Regions from separate parts of the Duganella sp. S19_KUP01_CR8 genome, predicted to be linked through region 2. Evidence: predicted binding sites of a transcription regulator. Region 2 holds the regulator's gene; the other holds the start of a gene.
The links. The regulator sigma-54, encoded in region 2, starts transcription at its own class of promoters, with help from an activator protein. The targets are predictions, from matches to a motif close to TGGCANGNAANCTGCTTT.

Region 1 (7,651 bases), on a different contig from region 2:
CATACGCGGCGGCCGGCCTGCTCCCACAGCGCCGAGGCGTCCAGCGCGAAACCGGCGAACAGCAAGGCATTGGCGAAGGGGATGGTGAGGAAGTCCGGCAGCGTGCCGCGCAGGAACAGCAGGCCCCAGGCCACGGCCTGGAACTGCTTGGCCATGCCCCAGGTGCTGGCGGCCGACGGCTGGCCGTCGCGGCGCCGCTGCTGCTCAAAAAAGAACAGCGCCGCGCACAGGCTCAGATTGCCCAGCGCCAGCGCCAGTACCAAGGTTTTTATATCCATGACCTGCGGCGGGTCAGACCTCGTGCTCGACGTTGGTGCTGCCGTCGCCCATCTTGCTGGCCCAGGCCTGGGAGAAATAGGCCTTTTCGTCGTCGGTCGGCGCGTCGTGCCAGAACACGATCAGCGTGCCCTTGTGGTCGTGCAGCTGGCTGACTTTTTCGATAAAGGCCGGCTTGCCGGCCATGTCCGCCAGCGCCACCACGTAGCCGTACACGCGCAGCAGGCGCTCCATGCGGTCAGGTTCGGTGAAGCTGTTGGTGGCGGTAAGCGTTGGGTGGTCTAAAAACATCGTCTCTGTCTCCAATGGGGCCGCCGGAGGGGCTGGCCTATGCTATCGCCAATGTACCTACAAATGTTGCTTCTGTAAATGCAATGTGGCTTACTGGCCGGCATGCTACTATAAATTGACCTTGCAAATCCACAATATGACTGCCCCCCCGCCCCCCAAGCTGCCGCAAGTGCACACGCGCGGCGACAAGCGCTCGCTCGAATTCCAGCCCGGCATGGTCCAGAGCGAGATGCGGCTGTCGCGGCCGGACGAGCTGGTGCTCAGCTATGCGCGCGCGATGATGTGTTTCGTGCTGTTCCATCCGAGGCCGGAGCACATCGTCATGGTCGGGCTGGGCGGCGGCTCGCTGGCCAAGTTCTGCTACCGCTACCTGCCGCACAGCCGCATCACCGTGCTGGAGCTGCGCGCCGACGTGATCGCGCTGCGCGAGCAGTTCGCCATTCCGCGCGACAATCCGCGTTTCCGCATCATCCAGGCCGACGCCACCGAGTACATGGCCGGCCTGGACGGCGCCGCCGACGTGCTGCTGGTGGACGGCTTCGACGCCGAGGGCCTGCCGCCGGCGCTGGGCAGTGCCGCCTTCTACGCCGACTGCCGCCGCGCGCTGCGGCCCGGCGGCGTGATGGTGGCCAATATCTTCAGCTACGATCCGCAGTACGGCCCCATGCTGCGGCGCCTGCGCGAAACCTTCCAGGGCCGCATCTGCTGGTTCCGCGGCATCGCCGGCAACAACCGCATCCTGTTCGCGGTCAAGGGCGGCAAGCCGTCGCCGGCGCTGGCCATGCAGCAGCGGGTGGCGCGCAGCCACGGCCTCGGCTTCGCGCTGTTCAACCGCCTGCTGGCGCACTGGATCGTGCTGCGCCTGCGCTGGAACCCCGCACTGCCAAGCGGGGTCAGACCCCGTACGGGGTCTGACCCCTAAGTGGCGCGGCAGGCTTATCGCTGAAGCATGCCGGGTTGGAAAGAGCTATTTTTTGGCCGGCAACCCACGCACCGCCACCACTTCGATCTCCACCAGCGCCTTGGGCACCACCAGCGCCGCCACCTGCACCGTGGCGCGGGCCGGCTTGTTGGGCTGGGCCGCCGTGCCGAAGTAGTCCTTGTAGGCCTCGTTCATGCCGGCGAAATCCAGCTTGCCGGCGGCGTCCGCCACCAGGTAGACCCGCATCTGCACCACGTCGCCCATGCCCAGGCCCTGCTCGCGCAGCGTGGCTTCGAACTGTTTGAGCACATCGGCCGTCTGCGCCCTGGTGTCGCCGTCGAACGACTTGGCCAGTTTGCCCGAGACGTACAGCGTGTCGCCGGCCCACACGGCGCTGGCGATGCCGCTGTCGGCGCTTTGCAGGTGCTGGACCTTGAGCTGGGCGGCGGCCGGCAAGGCAACCAAAGAAGCGAGTAGCAACGGGACGGTCAATTTCATATGCATCCTTTCAGGGAAAAATTCAGGCGCGCACCCGCGCCGCCAGTTGTTCGATCACATGGTGGGCCGACAGCACCGCGCCCTCCTGCCATGAGCTGAGGTAGCCCAGGTACTCGCCGGCGAAGTAGATCGGGCCGTCCGGCTGTTGCAGCAGCTGGTAGACGGTGTCGTATTGTTCCGGTTTCCACTCGGCCCAGGAACCCAGGCTGTACGGCACCTTGGGCCAGGCGATGTTGACGCCGTCGCGCACCATGCGGCGGTAGCCGGGGTGGATCGCCTCGCCCGCCGCCAGCGCCTTCTCGATGCGCTCGGCCAGCGGATACTGGCCCATGTCGTCGCCGGGCGTGGCGCCGAAGCAGTAGGAGCCGACCAGCACGCCGTCGGCCTGGCCGATGCCGTGCGACGGATAGAGGATTTGCGTGACGTCGCGGCTGGTCCACGACAGGCCGCCGTAGATGCCGTCGTCCTGCTCCCAGAAGCGGCGCGGCGCGTAGAACGCGGTCTTGGCCGAGCGCGCATACTCGACCTCGGCGATGGCCTTTTGGTAGGCCGGCGCGAAATCGTTGGCGATGCCGCGCAACACCGACAGCGGCAAGGTGCAGATCAGATAATCGCTGTCGACGACGCTGCGGCCGCCGCCGCGATGGAAGACCACGCGCGCGCCCTGCGCCGTCTTGCGGATTTCGTCGACCACCGTGTCGTAGCGGATCACCTGCCCTACCCGTTTGGCGAACGCCATCGGAAAGCGGTCCATGCCGCCCACCGGTTGCAGCATGGTGCCGGCCTGGTCGAAGTCTTCGGCGAAGGACGCCTTGAACTGCCAGAAGTCGGCCCGCAGCAGCTCGTCCAGCGGCAGCGGCGCGCGCACCGCGCCGTGCGGCCGCCCCGGCCCCGGCGTGGCGCTGTAGCCGCTGCGCGGGCTGCCGGCGTAGCGGCCGTCGCGCTGCAAATCGCCGAAGCTGGCGATGGCGCCGAGCAAGCGCTCGCGGTCTTGCTGGCTCAGTTCCTGGTCCAGCCTGCCGGTGGAGACGGCCTTGCCCAGCAGCTCGCCGAAATAGCCGTGCGTGTCGCCCAACACCTGGCGCGCCTGCACCGGCTTGCCGCCGAAGGCCGCGTCGTCCTGCAACAAGGCGGCACGGTCGTCGTTCATCATGATTTCCAGCGGCACGCCGAACTCGCGGCAATAGCCCAGCACCGCGCGGTGGTGGTGCGAGATGCGCGCCGGACCGGGGTTCAGATACAGGTGCGGCGCCTTGGGCCAGCGCGCCTGCTGCACGCCGTCGCTCTGCTCGAAGCGGTCGCCGCCACGGATGGTCCAGCTGCGGCCGCCGGGCCGGTGACGCGCTTCCAGCACCGTGCACGCGAAGCCGGCCTTGCCCAGCTGGTAGGCCGCCGTCAGGCCGGCCACGCCGGCGCCGAGGATGGTGACGCGCTTGCCCTTGCCCAGTCCGCCCGGCAGCACCGGCGGCCCCCGGTAGGCCAGGTCCTCGCCCCAGGCCAGGCTGGCGCAGCCCAGTGCGTCAAGCGCGGCAAACGCGGCCGCCGCGCCGCCGGTGCGGGCGATCTGCGCCAGAAAGCTGCGGCGGGTGACGACATGAACGGGTTTCATGGTCGGTGCTCCTCCAAGGCCGGGGACGTGTCAATATAACATCAATCCTGCCCCGAACCGTGGCTTGCATAAGACAATCCCACAGGTGCCAACGGTCCAAATAACTGTCGTAAAAGCATGACTTATGACACACTAGATTCATCCGCACGCTCTGCCGTCCCCACCCAGAAAGCGCCGCATGCCGCTGTTCCTCAAGTCACCGCCGTTCTCGCTGGCCGCGACGCTGACACTGGTCACCGGGATGGCGGTCACCGGCATGCTGTTCGTCGCGGTCAGCGCGCTGGAGTATGGCAAGATGGAACTCAGTTTCCAGCAGCGCGCGCAGGTACGGGCGGCCGCCATCCGCCGCGGCCTGGACGATACGCTGGAACTGGTCACCATCCTCAACGACCTGTTCAAGTCGGTGGGACCGGTCAGCCGCGAGCAGTTCGGCGACTTCACCCGACCGCTGCTGGCGCGTTATCCTTTTGTGCAAGCTTTCAACTACCACCGCGTGCTCAACGACGACGAGGCGCGCCGCCATGCGGCCACGCTGCAAGACCGCTATCCCGGCTACGCCATGTTCGACGGCGGCCGCCTGCCGCTGTCGTCGCGGCCGCAACACGCGATCGTCGACTACCTGGAACCGCTGTCAGGCAACGAGGCGGCGTTCGGGCTGGACGTGATGTCGCTGGGTCCCATGTCCAACACCATCAATCAGGCGGTGGCGGCCGGCGTGATCATGGCCACGCCGCTGCTGCGGCTGGCGCAGGAACGCGGCAACCAGCAAGGCTTCGTGCTGCTGATGCCGGTCTACCGTCCCGGCGCGCAAACGGCCACGGCGGCGCAGCGGCGCGCGGCCTGGATCGGCAACACCGGCGCCGTCATCCGCTCCACCGACCTGATCCACAAAATCCTGCATGTCGCCGACCTGCTGGACGACGCCTCGCTGGTGGTGCGGGTCTACGTCGGCGACGACGTCCGCCCGGACAACCTGATCTTCAGCCTCGGCCAGCCGGGCGAGCAGGCGGTGGCGGCCAAGCCCCTGCAGCGCTGGCTGGCCTTCGACTACCACGACCTCTACACCCGCACCTTCAGCGCGGCCGGCAAGGCCTGGCACGTGCAGGTGACGCCGCTGCCGCGCCCCTTCCTGGCCAGCCACCTGGGTTCGCTGTCGACCTTGATCGGCGGCCTGCTGTTCTCGCTGCTGACGGCGGCCTTCGTCAACTCGCTGACACGGCGCTCGGTGCGGGTGCAGCGGCTGGTCGAGGAGCGCACCCGCGCCCTGCAACTAAGCAATGAGCGCCTGAACGAAGACGTCGCCGCCCGCAAGCGCACCGAGGAGGCCTTGCAGGAAAGCGAGCTGCGCTTCCGCCGCCTGCTGGCGCTGTCGTCCGACTGGTATTGGGAACAGGACGCGGAATTCCGCTTCACCAGCATCACCGGCGGTTTCTTCGACAAGGGCAAGCAGGACCCGGACAGCTTCATCGGCAAGACGCGCTGGGAACACCATCCCGAAATGCTGCAGGCGCGCTGGGGGCAGGACCATATCGCGCTGCTGGAGGCCCACCTGCCCTTCCTCAACTTCGACTACGCGCTGCCCGGCACAGACGGCCAGCTGCACTGGTTCAGCATCAGCGGCGAGCCGCTGTTCGACAAGGATGGCGCGTTCAAGGGCTATCGCGGCACCGGCACCGACATCACCGAGCGCAAGCTGTCCGAGCAGCGCATCCACCACATCGCCCACCACGACGTGCTGACCGGCCTGCCCAACCGCGTGCTGCTGCAGGACCGGCTGACCCAAGCGGCCGCCTTCGCCAACCGCAGCGGCATCCCGCTGTGGGTCATGCTGATCGACCTCGACCGCTTCAAGTTCGTCAACGACAGCCTGGGCCACAAGGCCGGCGACCTGCTGCTCAAGACCGTGGCCCAACGGCTGCAGGACAGCGTGCGCGAAAGCGATACCGTGGCGCGCCTGTCCGGCGACGAGTTCGTCGCCATCCTGACCGAGTACCCGGACGAGGCGCTGTCGCTGGACGTCACGCAGCGCATCATGCGGGCGGTGGCGCAACCGGTGCTGCTGGAGGGGAAGGAATTCTTCGTCACCTGCTCGATCGGCGTGGCGGTCTACGACCCGGACGGCACGCCGGCGCAGCGGTTGATCGAGCATGCCGACATCGCCATGTACCGGGCCAAGAAGCTGGGCCGCAACAACACGCAGTTCTACCAGCCTGCCATGAACGAGGAAGCGCTGGAGCGGGTCCGCATCGAGACGGCGCTGCGCAGCGCGCTGGAACGCGACGAATTCGTGCTGCACTACCAGCCGCAGGTGGACCTGCGCAGCGGCCGCATCGTCGGCATGGAGGCGCTGATACGCTGGCAGCATCCCGAGCTGGGCATGGTGGCGCCCTACCGCTTCATCGGCCTGGCCGAGGAGACCGGCCTGATCGTGCCGATCGGCGCCTGGGTGTTGCGCACCGCCTGCGCGCAGGCCAAGGCCTGGCAGGATGCGGGCCATGGGCCGCTGCGGATCGCCGTCAACCTGTCGCCGCGCCAGTTCGGCGAGCCGAACCTGCTGGCGTCGATCGCGGAGGTGCTGGAGCAGACCGGCTTGCCGCCATCCTGCCTGGATATCGAGCTGACCGAGGGCTTGTTCATGAACGACGTGGCGCTGGCGGTGGAGCTGCTGCACAAGCTCAAGGCGCTGGGGCTGGCCTTGTCGATCGACGATTTCGGCACCGGCTATTCGAGCTTCTCCTACCTGCGCAAGTTCCCGATCGACGTGCTGAAGATAGACCGCTCCTTCGTCAGCGACATCGGCGCCGACGACGAGGCGGCCATCGTGGTCTCCATCATCGCGCTGGCGCACAACCTCAAGCTGCGGGTGATCGCGGAAGGCGTGGAGAGCGAGGCGCAGCTGGATTATTTGCGGCGCAACGGCTGCGATGAAATCCAGGGCTATTACTTCAGCCAGCCGGTGCCGGTGGCGGCGTTCGAGCAGATGCTGGTCGAGCGCAAGAAACTGCCGACGGCATCCGTTACGGCCTAGCCGCCAGCCTATTCTTCATGCTGGTCGATCTCGGCGCGCTCGTCCTCGCTCATGCCCAGCCAGCGGCGGTGCAGCATGCGCTCCAGCGGCTGCCCAAGGAAAAACAGCAGCAGCACCAGGATCAGGCCGATGCCGGCGATTTGCCACGCGCCCATGCCGCAGATGATGCCGATGCCGGCCGTCACCCAGATCGAGGCGGCCGTGGTCAGCCCCTTGATTTTCGACGTCTCATGGTGGAACACGATCACGCCGGCGCCGAGGAAACCGATGCCGGTGATGACGCCCTGGATGGCCCGGCTCAGCGCATCATGGCTGAATTCTCCGGACACCGGTGCGAACTCCATGCTGGCCGTGGTGACCAGCGCCGCGCCCAGGGCCACCAGGCCCAGCGTTTTCATGCCGGTGGGCTTGCCGCGCAAGTTGCGTTCGAGACCGATCACGCAACCGAACAGCATCGCGATCACCAGCCGGCCGGCCACGCTCCAATAATCAATCATGCGAAGCCTGCTCCGGCTCCTTCTGCTTGCGGCGCCGCTTCTTGGGCGCCAGCATGGTGCCGGTGCAGCCCGGCGCGCCGCAGCGGCAGGCGAAGGAGCGCTTGATGGCCGGCGTGTGGCGGCCATCGTAGATCAGCGGATAGGAATAGCTGAGCTCCTCGCCGCAGCGGATGTCGTGCAGCGCATAGATATAAATGCGGCCCTCGTCCTCGATGGCCTGGCAGTTGGGCTCGCACGAGTGGTTGATGTAGCGCGCCTCGTTGCCCTGGTCGCCGCCGTCGATGACGTTGCCGTTGGCCAGGCTGAAGAAGAAGGTGTGGTTGTGCGGCATGTCCTGCTCGGCCGCGCGCTCCAGCGCCTCCGACCACGGGATCTCGCGGCCGGTGTATTCGATCACGCATTCGCTGACCGCGATATCGCGGCTGGCGAACACGCCCCGGCCATGCACCGGCGAAATCCTGACCACATAGGCCAGTTGGTCGGACAATTCCGCAGGACTACTTTCCAGGGCGTTTTCAGTGAGCATAAGT
Region 2 (7,651 bases):
TCGCGCCGCGCCGCGTCGCCATAGGAGACGTGGCGGCCGGCGGTCTGCGCTTCCTGCACCCGCTCCGGGTCCAGGTCCAGCGCGTGGTAGTCGATATTCTCTTCGCCCAGCAAGGTCGCCAGGCTCTGCCCGCTGCGGCCGAAGCCGCACACGATCACGTGCTTGTTGGTCGACATGGTGCGGCTGGCGATCTTGGTCAGCGCCAGCGACTGCATCATCCACTCGTTGCTCGACACCTTCATCACGATCTGGTCCGACTTGGAGATGATGAACGGCGCCACCAGCATCGACAGCACCATCGACGCCAGCACCACCTGGATGATGAACGGATCCATCAGGTTGCTGCCGCCCGCCAGGTTCAGCAGCACGAAGCCGAACTCGCCCGCCTGCGCCAGCGCCAGGCCGGTGCGCATCGACACCCCGTCGGAGGCGCCGAACAGCTTGGCCAGGCCGGCGATCAGCGCGAACTTCAGCAGCACCGGTCCGGCCAGCAGCACCAGCACCAGCCACCAGTGCGCCATCACCATCTGCACATTGAGCAGCATGCCGATGGTGATGAAGAACAGTCCCAGCAGCACGTCGCGGAAGGGCTTGATGTCCTCTTCCACCTGGTGCTTGTACTCGGTCTCGGAAATCAGCATGCCGGCCACGAAGGCGCCCAGCGCGAGCGACAGGCCGGCGCGCTCGGTGATCCAGGCCGCGCCCAGCGTGATCAGCAGCAGGTTCAGCATGAACAGTTCCTGCGAGCGCCGCTTGACCACCACGGTGAACCAGCCGCGCACCAGCTTCTGGCCGAAGAACAGCAGCAGCGCCAGCACGATCACGGCCTTGACGCCGGCCCAGGCCAGCGTCTCGACCAGCGCGTCCGGCCGCTGGCCCAGCGATGGAATCAGGATCAGCAACGGCACCACGGCCAGATCCTGGAACAGCAGGATGCCGATGATCTTGCGGCCGTGCTCGCTCTCCAGCTCCAGCCGCTCCGTCAGCATTTTTGACACGATGGCGGTCGACGACATGGCCAGCGCGCCGCCCAGCGCGAACGAGGCTTGCCAGCCGATATGGATGCCCGAGGGCAGTTGCGTGGCGATGCCCCAGCCGAACAGCATGGTGGCGACGATGGTCAGCACCACCTGCGCCATGCCCAGCCCGAACACGATGCCGCGCATGGCCATCAGTTTGGGCAGGGAGAATTCCAGCCCGATCGAGAACATCAGGAACACCACGCCGAATTCGGCCAGCGAGTGGAAGGCTTCGCTCGACTCGGCCAGCCCCAGCGCGTGCGGGCCGATCAGGATGCCGACCGCCAGGTAGCCCAGCATCGGCGGCAGGTGCATCATGCGGAAAGCGACGACGCCCAGCACCGCGCTCCCCAATAACAACAATGTTAATTCCAAAGGTGAAAACGTCATATCAACATAGCCAGTAAATATAATTTCGTTGTTTGTGGGCCGGCGGGGGCGTTATGTTGTGACTGGCAAGTTTTTTGCTTTCTCAATTCGGCTATACTTGGGCATGAGTGTAACCCATGAAAAAACAATGCTGAAAGCTTTTGACGCAAATATGGCCGCGCATGCGTTGCGGCTGGCCCGCGACACCCTGCAGAACGAAGCAGAGGCGATCGCCGCCCTGAACGCCCGCCTGGACGCCGACGACAGCGTGGTGCAGGCCATCGAATTGCTGCTGAACTGCAAGGGCCGCGTCGTCGTGTCCGGCATCGGCAAGTCCGGCCACATCGGCCGCAAGATCGCCGCCACCCTGGCCTCGACCGGCACCCCGGCGCTGTTCGTGCACCCGGCCGAAGCCGCCCACGGCGACCTCGGCATGGTCACCGCCGACGATGCCTTTATTGCAATCTCGTATTCCGGCGAAAGCGCCGAGCTGATGACCATCCTGCCGGTGGTCAAGCGCATGGGCAGCAAGGTCATCGCCATGACCGGCAAGCCCGGCTCCAGCCTGGCCGAGATCGCCGACGTGCACCTGAACGTGGCCGTGGCCAAGGAAGCCTGCCCGATGAACCTGGCGCCGACCACCTCGACCACCGTCACGCTGGCGCTGGGCGACGCCATCGCCGTCGCGCTGCTGGACTTGCGCGGCTTCAAGGAAGAAGATTTCGCCCGCTCCCATCCGGGCGGCGCGCTGGGCCGCCGCCTGCTGACCCACGTGCGCGACGTCATGCGCAGCGGCGACGCGGTGCCGAAAGTCACCGCCGACGTCAAGCTGACCGACGCGCTGCTGGAAATCACGCAAAAGGGCATGGGCATGACCGCCGTGGTCGACGCCGACGACAAGCCGATCGGCGTGTTCACCGACGGCGACCTGCGCCGCATGATCGAGAAAGTCCAGGACTTCACCAAGGTCGTGATCCGCGATGTGATGCACGCCAACCCGCGCAGCATTTCGCCGGAAAAACTGGCGGTCGACGCCGTGGCCGTGATGGAACAGTTCCGCATCAACCAGATGCTGGTGACCGACGCCGGCGGCAAGCTGGTCGGCGCGCTGCACATCCACGACCTGACCCGCGCCAAGGTGATCTGATGACTGAGGTTGCAACCCCATTGACTTACGTGGAACGCGCCGCGCGCGTCAAGCTGATGATCTTCGACGTCGACGGCGTACTGACCGACGGCAGCCTGCACTACGGCGCCGAGGGCGAAGCACTGAAGACCTTCAACGTGCACGACGGCCTGGGCATCAAGCTGCTGCAGGAATCCGGCGTGCAGACCGCCATCATCAGCGCGCGCACTTCGCCGCAGGTGATCAAACGCGCTGCCGACCTCGGCATCGTCCATCTGCACCAGGGCGGCCACGACAAGCTGACGCCGTTCAAGGCGCTGCTGGAAAAGACCGGTCTCACCGCCGACCAGGTCGGCTTCATCGGCGACGACGTGGTCGACCTGCCGATCTTGACGCGCGTCGGTTTCGCCGTCGCCGTGCCGAACGGCCGCGCCGAAGTGCTGGAGCGCGCCCACCACACCACGGTGGCCGCCGGCGGCCGCGGCGCGGTGCGCGAAGTATGCGAGCTGCTGTTGCACGCGCAGGGCACGTACGAGCGCGTGATGGCGCAATTCCTGGTTTGACGAGGATCGAGCATGCGTAAAAAAACAGCCCATCGCTGGCAGCTGACCGTCATCATGGTGGTCGGCGTGTTTGTCGCCGTCGGCAGCTTCTGGCTGGTGCAGGTGGTCAACCAGGCCGGCCAGGATGCGCAGGTGGACCAGCATCGCAACGAGCCGGACTACATCATCGACCGCTTCAGCATGGTGCGCATGAACAAGACCGGCCAGCCGGCCTACATTATCTCCGGCGAAAAGCTGACCCACCGGCCGGTCGACGATGCCTCCGATATCGACAAGCCGATTGTGCACAGCCTGTCCGGCGACCAGCCGCCGATGAATATCAATGCCGACACCGCCCATGTCGATCAGGGCAATACGCGCGTCAAGCTCAGTGGTAATGTGGACGTGGTGCGCCCGGCCGGGCCGCAGACGCAGGCGATGCGCATGACCACGCCGGCGCTGACCGTGTACCCGGACGAAGAACGGATGGAAACCGCCAGCCCGGTGGCGCTGGAAATGGGCAACGCCACCGCCAACGGCATCGGCATGAAGGCCAATAACGCCACCCGCGAAGTGCAGCTGGGCGGACGCGGACAGCTGGTGATGCCGCCGCGCGCCGGCCACTGAGGAAACAATGATGATGAATGGAATGATGATGAAGAAACTGATACTCTCGGCGGCGATGCTGTTGATGGCGGCCGGTGTGGTCCACGCGGAAAAAGCGGATGCGAACAAGCCGACCAAGATCGATTACGACGATTTGCAAATCGACGACGTCAAGCAGATCAAGACGCTGATCGGCAATGTCGTGCTGACGCGCGGCACCCTGCTGATGAAGTCGCCGAAGGCGGTGGTGACCACCGATCCCGAAGGCTATAACTTCGTCGTGCTGACCAGCACGCCAGGTACGCTGTCGACCTTCCGCCAGAAGCGCGACGGCGCCGGCGACCAGTGGATCGAGGGCGAAGCCGAGCGCATCGAATACAGCGACAAGACCGACCTGGTCAAGCTGTTCTCGAAAGCCAAGGTGCGCCAGCTGGAAGGCCCGCGGATGACCAGCGAAGTCAACAGCGAGTTCATTTCCTACGACAGCCGCACCGAGCATTTCGATGTCAAGAACAACGTCTCGGGCGTGAGCAAGCCGGGCGCCGGCCGCGGCACCATGGTGATCCAGCCGACCATCCGTCCGGCCGCGCCGGCCGCCGCATCGACGCCGCCGGCCACGGAGAAGTAAGCATGGAATCATCCTGCGGTAGCACCCTGATCGTACGCGGCCTGCAAAAGACCTACGGCAAGCGCCAGGTCGTGCACGACGTGTCCCTGCAAGTCGAGTGCGGCGAAGTGGTGGGCCTGCTCGGCCCCAACGGCGCCGGCAAGACCACCTCGTTCTACATGATCGTCGGCCTGGTGCCGTCGGACGCCGGCAGCATCGATATCAGCGGCACCGATATCTCCTCGCTGCCGATCCACCGCCGCGCCTCGCTCGGCTTGTCCTACCTGCCGCAGGAAGCGTCGGTGTTCCGCAAGCTGACGGTGGAAGAAAATATCCGCGCCGTCCTCGAAATTCAGAAAGTGGACGGCAAGCCTTTATCCAAGGCTGCCATTGATGAACGGCTCAATACCCTGCTGGCCGATTTGCAAATCGAAAAGCTGCGCGAGAACCAGGCGCTGTCGCTGTCAGGCGGCGAGCGCCGCCGCGTGGAGATCGCGCGCGCACTGGCGACCAATCCGCGCTTCGTGCTGCTCGACGAACCATTCGCCGGGGTCGACCCGATCGCCGTGATTGAGATCCAGCGCATCGTGCGCTTCCTCAAGGAACGCGGCATCGGCGTCCTCATTACCGATCACAATGTGCGCGAGACGCTGGGCATCTGCGACCGCGCATATATCATCAACCAGGGCACGGTATTGGCTTCAGGCCGGCCAGACGACATCATCGCCAACGAATCGGTGCGTCGCGTGTATCTGGGTGAACACTTCCGTATGTAAAACCCATGAAACAGTCTTTGCAACTGCGCACGTCGCAGCACCTCGCGCTGACACCGCAATTGCAGCAGTCGATCCGGCTGCTGCAACTGTCGACGCTGGAGCTGCACCAGGAACTGGAACAGCTGCTGACCGATAATCCGCTGCTGGAGCGCCTCGACGACCCGCTGGACCGCTCGCTGCGGCTGCTGTCGGACGGCGCCATCAGCCAGCAAGCCCCGGTCGGCGACGCGCCGCCGGAAGGCCCGCCCAACGCGCAAGAGGCGCCGGCCGCCGACGCCGACAACTACGACGGCCCGGCCGCCGACACCGAAAGCACCAGCAGCGACGCCGACGTCGACTGGAGCGACGCCGGCCGCAGCAAGGCGCCCGACGACGAGGACTCGCGTCCGCAGCTGGAGGCCAGCCACTGCACGCTGCGCGAGCACCTGATGGAGCAGATGCGGGTGACGGTGCTGGAGATGCGTGACCGCGCGCTGGTCGAGCTGATCATCGACGCGCTGGACGAGAACGGCTACCTCGAAGAATCGCTGGAAGAAATCCTGGCCCGCCTGCCGGAAGAGCTGGAGCTGGAGATCGACGAGTTGCAGACCGCCTTGTCGATGCTGCAAAGCTTCGACCCGATGGGCGTGGGCGCGCGCAACGCGTCCGAATGCCTGGCGCTGCAGATCAAGCGTTTGCCGGCCATCCCGATGGTGACGCGGCGCATGGCGCTGGCGATTGTTGAAAATCATTTGACCTGGTTTGCCCAGCGCGATTTCAACAAACTGAAGAAGGCGCTGCTGTGCGACGACGAAGATTTGCGCGAAGCACAAACCGTCATCCGCCAGTGCAATCCGCATCCGGGTTCGGCGTTCGCGTCGGACGTGTCGGACTACGTGGTGCCGGACGTGATCGTCAAAAAAGCGCGCAACGGCTGGCAAGTGAGCCTGAACAACGACGTCATGCCACGCCTGCGCGTGAACGCCATGTACGCCAACCTGCTCAAGCAGGGAAAAGGCGAGGGCGCGATGGGCGCGCAGCTGCAGGAAGCGAAGTGGCTGATCAAAAATATGCGCCAGCGTTTCGACACGATTTTGCGCGTTGCACAAGCGATAGTAGAACGACAAAAGAACTTTTTCTCCCATGGTGCGGTTGCCATGCGCCCCCTTGTGCTTCGCGAAATTGCTGATACACTGGGACTACACGAGAGCACTATTTCTCGTGTAACAACTCAAAAATATATGCTGACCCCGCATGGCATGTTTGAGTTGAAATATTTCTTTGGTAGCCATGTCGCCACCGAAGCGGGGGGGGAAGCAAGTTCGACGGCGATACGTGCACTCATCGTGCAATTGACAGGAGCAGAAGACCCGAAAAATCCTTTATCCGACAGTAAGATTGCGGACATGCTGGGAGAACAAGGCATGGTGATTGCGCGACGCACTGTTGCCAAATATCGCGAAGCGTTGAAGATCCCGCCAGTCAGTCTCCGTAAATCTTTGTAGTTACTTGGTTCCTGCGCGCCCGGCAGTAATGGGCTCCGCACTAACCGTAAGAAGCGACATTATCTTTAGGAGTGTGTATGAATCTCACCATCAGTGGACATCATCTCGAAGTGACCTCGGCCATCCGTGAATACGTGCAGAACAAGCTGGAACGCGTCACCCGCCACTTTGATCAAGTGATTGATATTGCTGTCATCCTGACTGTAGATAACCTCAAAGAGAAAGAGAAACGCCAGAAGGCTGAAATCAACCTGCGTATGTCGGGCAAGACCGTCTACGTGGAAAGCCTGTCCCAAGACTTGTACGCCGCCATCGATACCTTGATCGACAAGCTGGATCGGCAGGTCATGAAATACAAAGCCAAGGTCCAAGAGCACGGCCACGATGCGATCAAGCATCTCCCGGATAGCTACGAACCCGCTGCCGCCGCCCTATAACAACGGCCCCGGCACCATCAAACTAAGGGTGCAGAGGCGCCCTTTTTTGCGTCCAAATGGTTTAGAGTAAACGTTTTCCAAACTTGGACGGGAGTGGCATGAAACGAGCTAAACTATTTACGGCATGGCTGCTGGCGCTGGCCGCCCCCACCGTGCTGGCCTGCACCGCGCCGCCGCCGGCCGTGATCGACATCGACGCCAACAGCTACTACTCGGATGCGCACCACTCCGTCATCGATCCGGTACTGCGGGCGCGCAATATCGCCAACACCAAGCCGATCGACGACTTCCTGGCCGAGGTGGCGCAGAACGCCAGCCAGGGCAACGCCGCCTGCGCGCTGGGCTGGCTGGAGAGCTGGGCCGGGCAGCGGGCCTTGCTGGGCAAGCTGTCCAGCGAGCAGGCCTGGTACGTGCGCAAGTGGACTTTGGGCGGCATGGCGCTGAGCTACGCCCGCGTCAAGCCGGCCGCCACCCCCGTCCAGCAGCAAACCATCGAAGCCTGGTTCAAGACGCTGGCCGACGCCACCATGGCGCACTCCGATGCCCACAAGGGCACGCGCAATAACCACTACTACTGGGAAGGCCTGGCGGTGACGGCGGTGGGCGGCGTCACGCATGACGAGCGCTACCTGGCCTGGGGCCGCAAGGTGTTCGAGCACGCGATGGCGCAGGTGGCGGCGGACGG

Region 1: the regulator sigma-54 is predicted to act here: its motif matches at 3,709-3,726, upstream of V6M89_RS16865 (flavin monoamine oxidase family protein).

Annotation. Positions count from the first base shown of each region.
Region 1 is NZ_JAQQPR010000015.1:150,275-157,925, reverse strand. Features, by position in the region: gene V6M89_RS16885 (GGDEF domain-containing protein) at 1-278, opposite strand, end outside; gene V6M89_RS16880 (hypothetical protein) at 292-567, opposite strand; gene V6M89_RS16875 (transferase spermidine synthase) at 704-1,489, shown strand; gene V6M89_RS16870 (Rid family hydrolase) at 1,535-1,987, opposite strand; gene V6M89_RS16865 (flavin monoamine oxidase family protein) at 2,010-3,596, opposite strand; gene V6M89_RS16860 (bifunctional diguanylate cyclase/phosphodiesterase) at 3,775-6,624, shown strand; gene V6M89_RS16855 (MgtC/SapB family protein) at 6,633-7,121, opposite strand; gene V6M89_RS16850 (SET domain-containing protein) at 7,114-7,647, opposite strand.
Region 2 is NZ_JAQQPR010000009.1:154,547-162,197, forward strand. Features, by position in the region: gene V6M89_RS11605 (cation:proton antiporter domain-containing protein) at 1-1,409, opposite strand, end outside; gene V6M89_RS11610 (KpsF/GutQ family sugar-phosphate isomerase) at 1,537-2,535, shown strand; gene V6M89_RS11615 (KdsC family phosphatase) at 2,535-3,077, shown strand; gene lptC (LPS export ABC transporter periplasmic protein LptC) at 3,090-3,683, shown strand; gene lptA (lipopolysaccharide transport periplasmic protein LptA) at 3,691-4,290, shown strand; gene lptB (LPS export ABC transporter ATP-binding protein) at 4,293-5,045, shown strand; gene V6M89_RS11635 (RNA polymerase factor sigma-54) at 5,051-6,529, shown strand; gene hpf (ribosome hibernation-promoting factor, HPF/YfiA family) at 6,607-6,966, shown strand; gene V6M89_RS11645 (alginate lyase family protein) at 7,065-7,651, shown strand, end outside.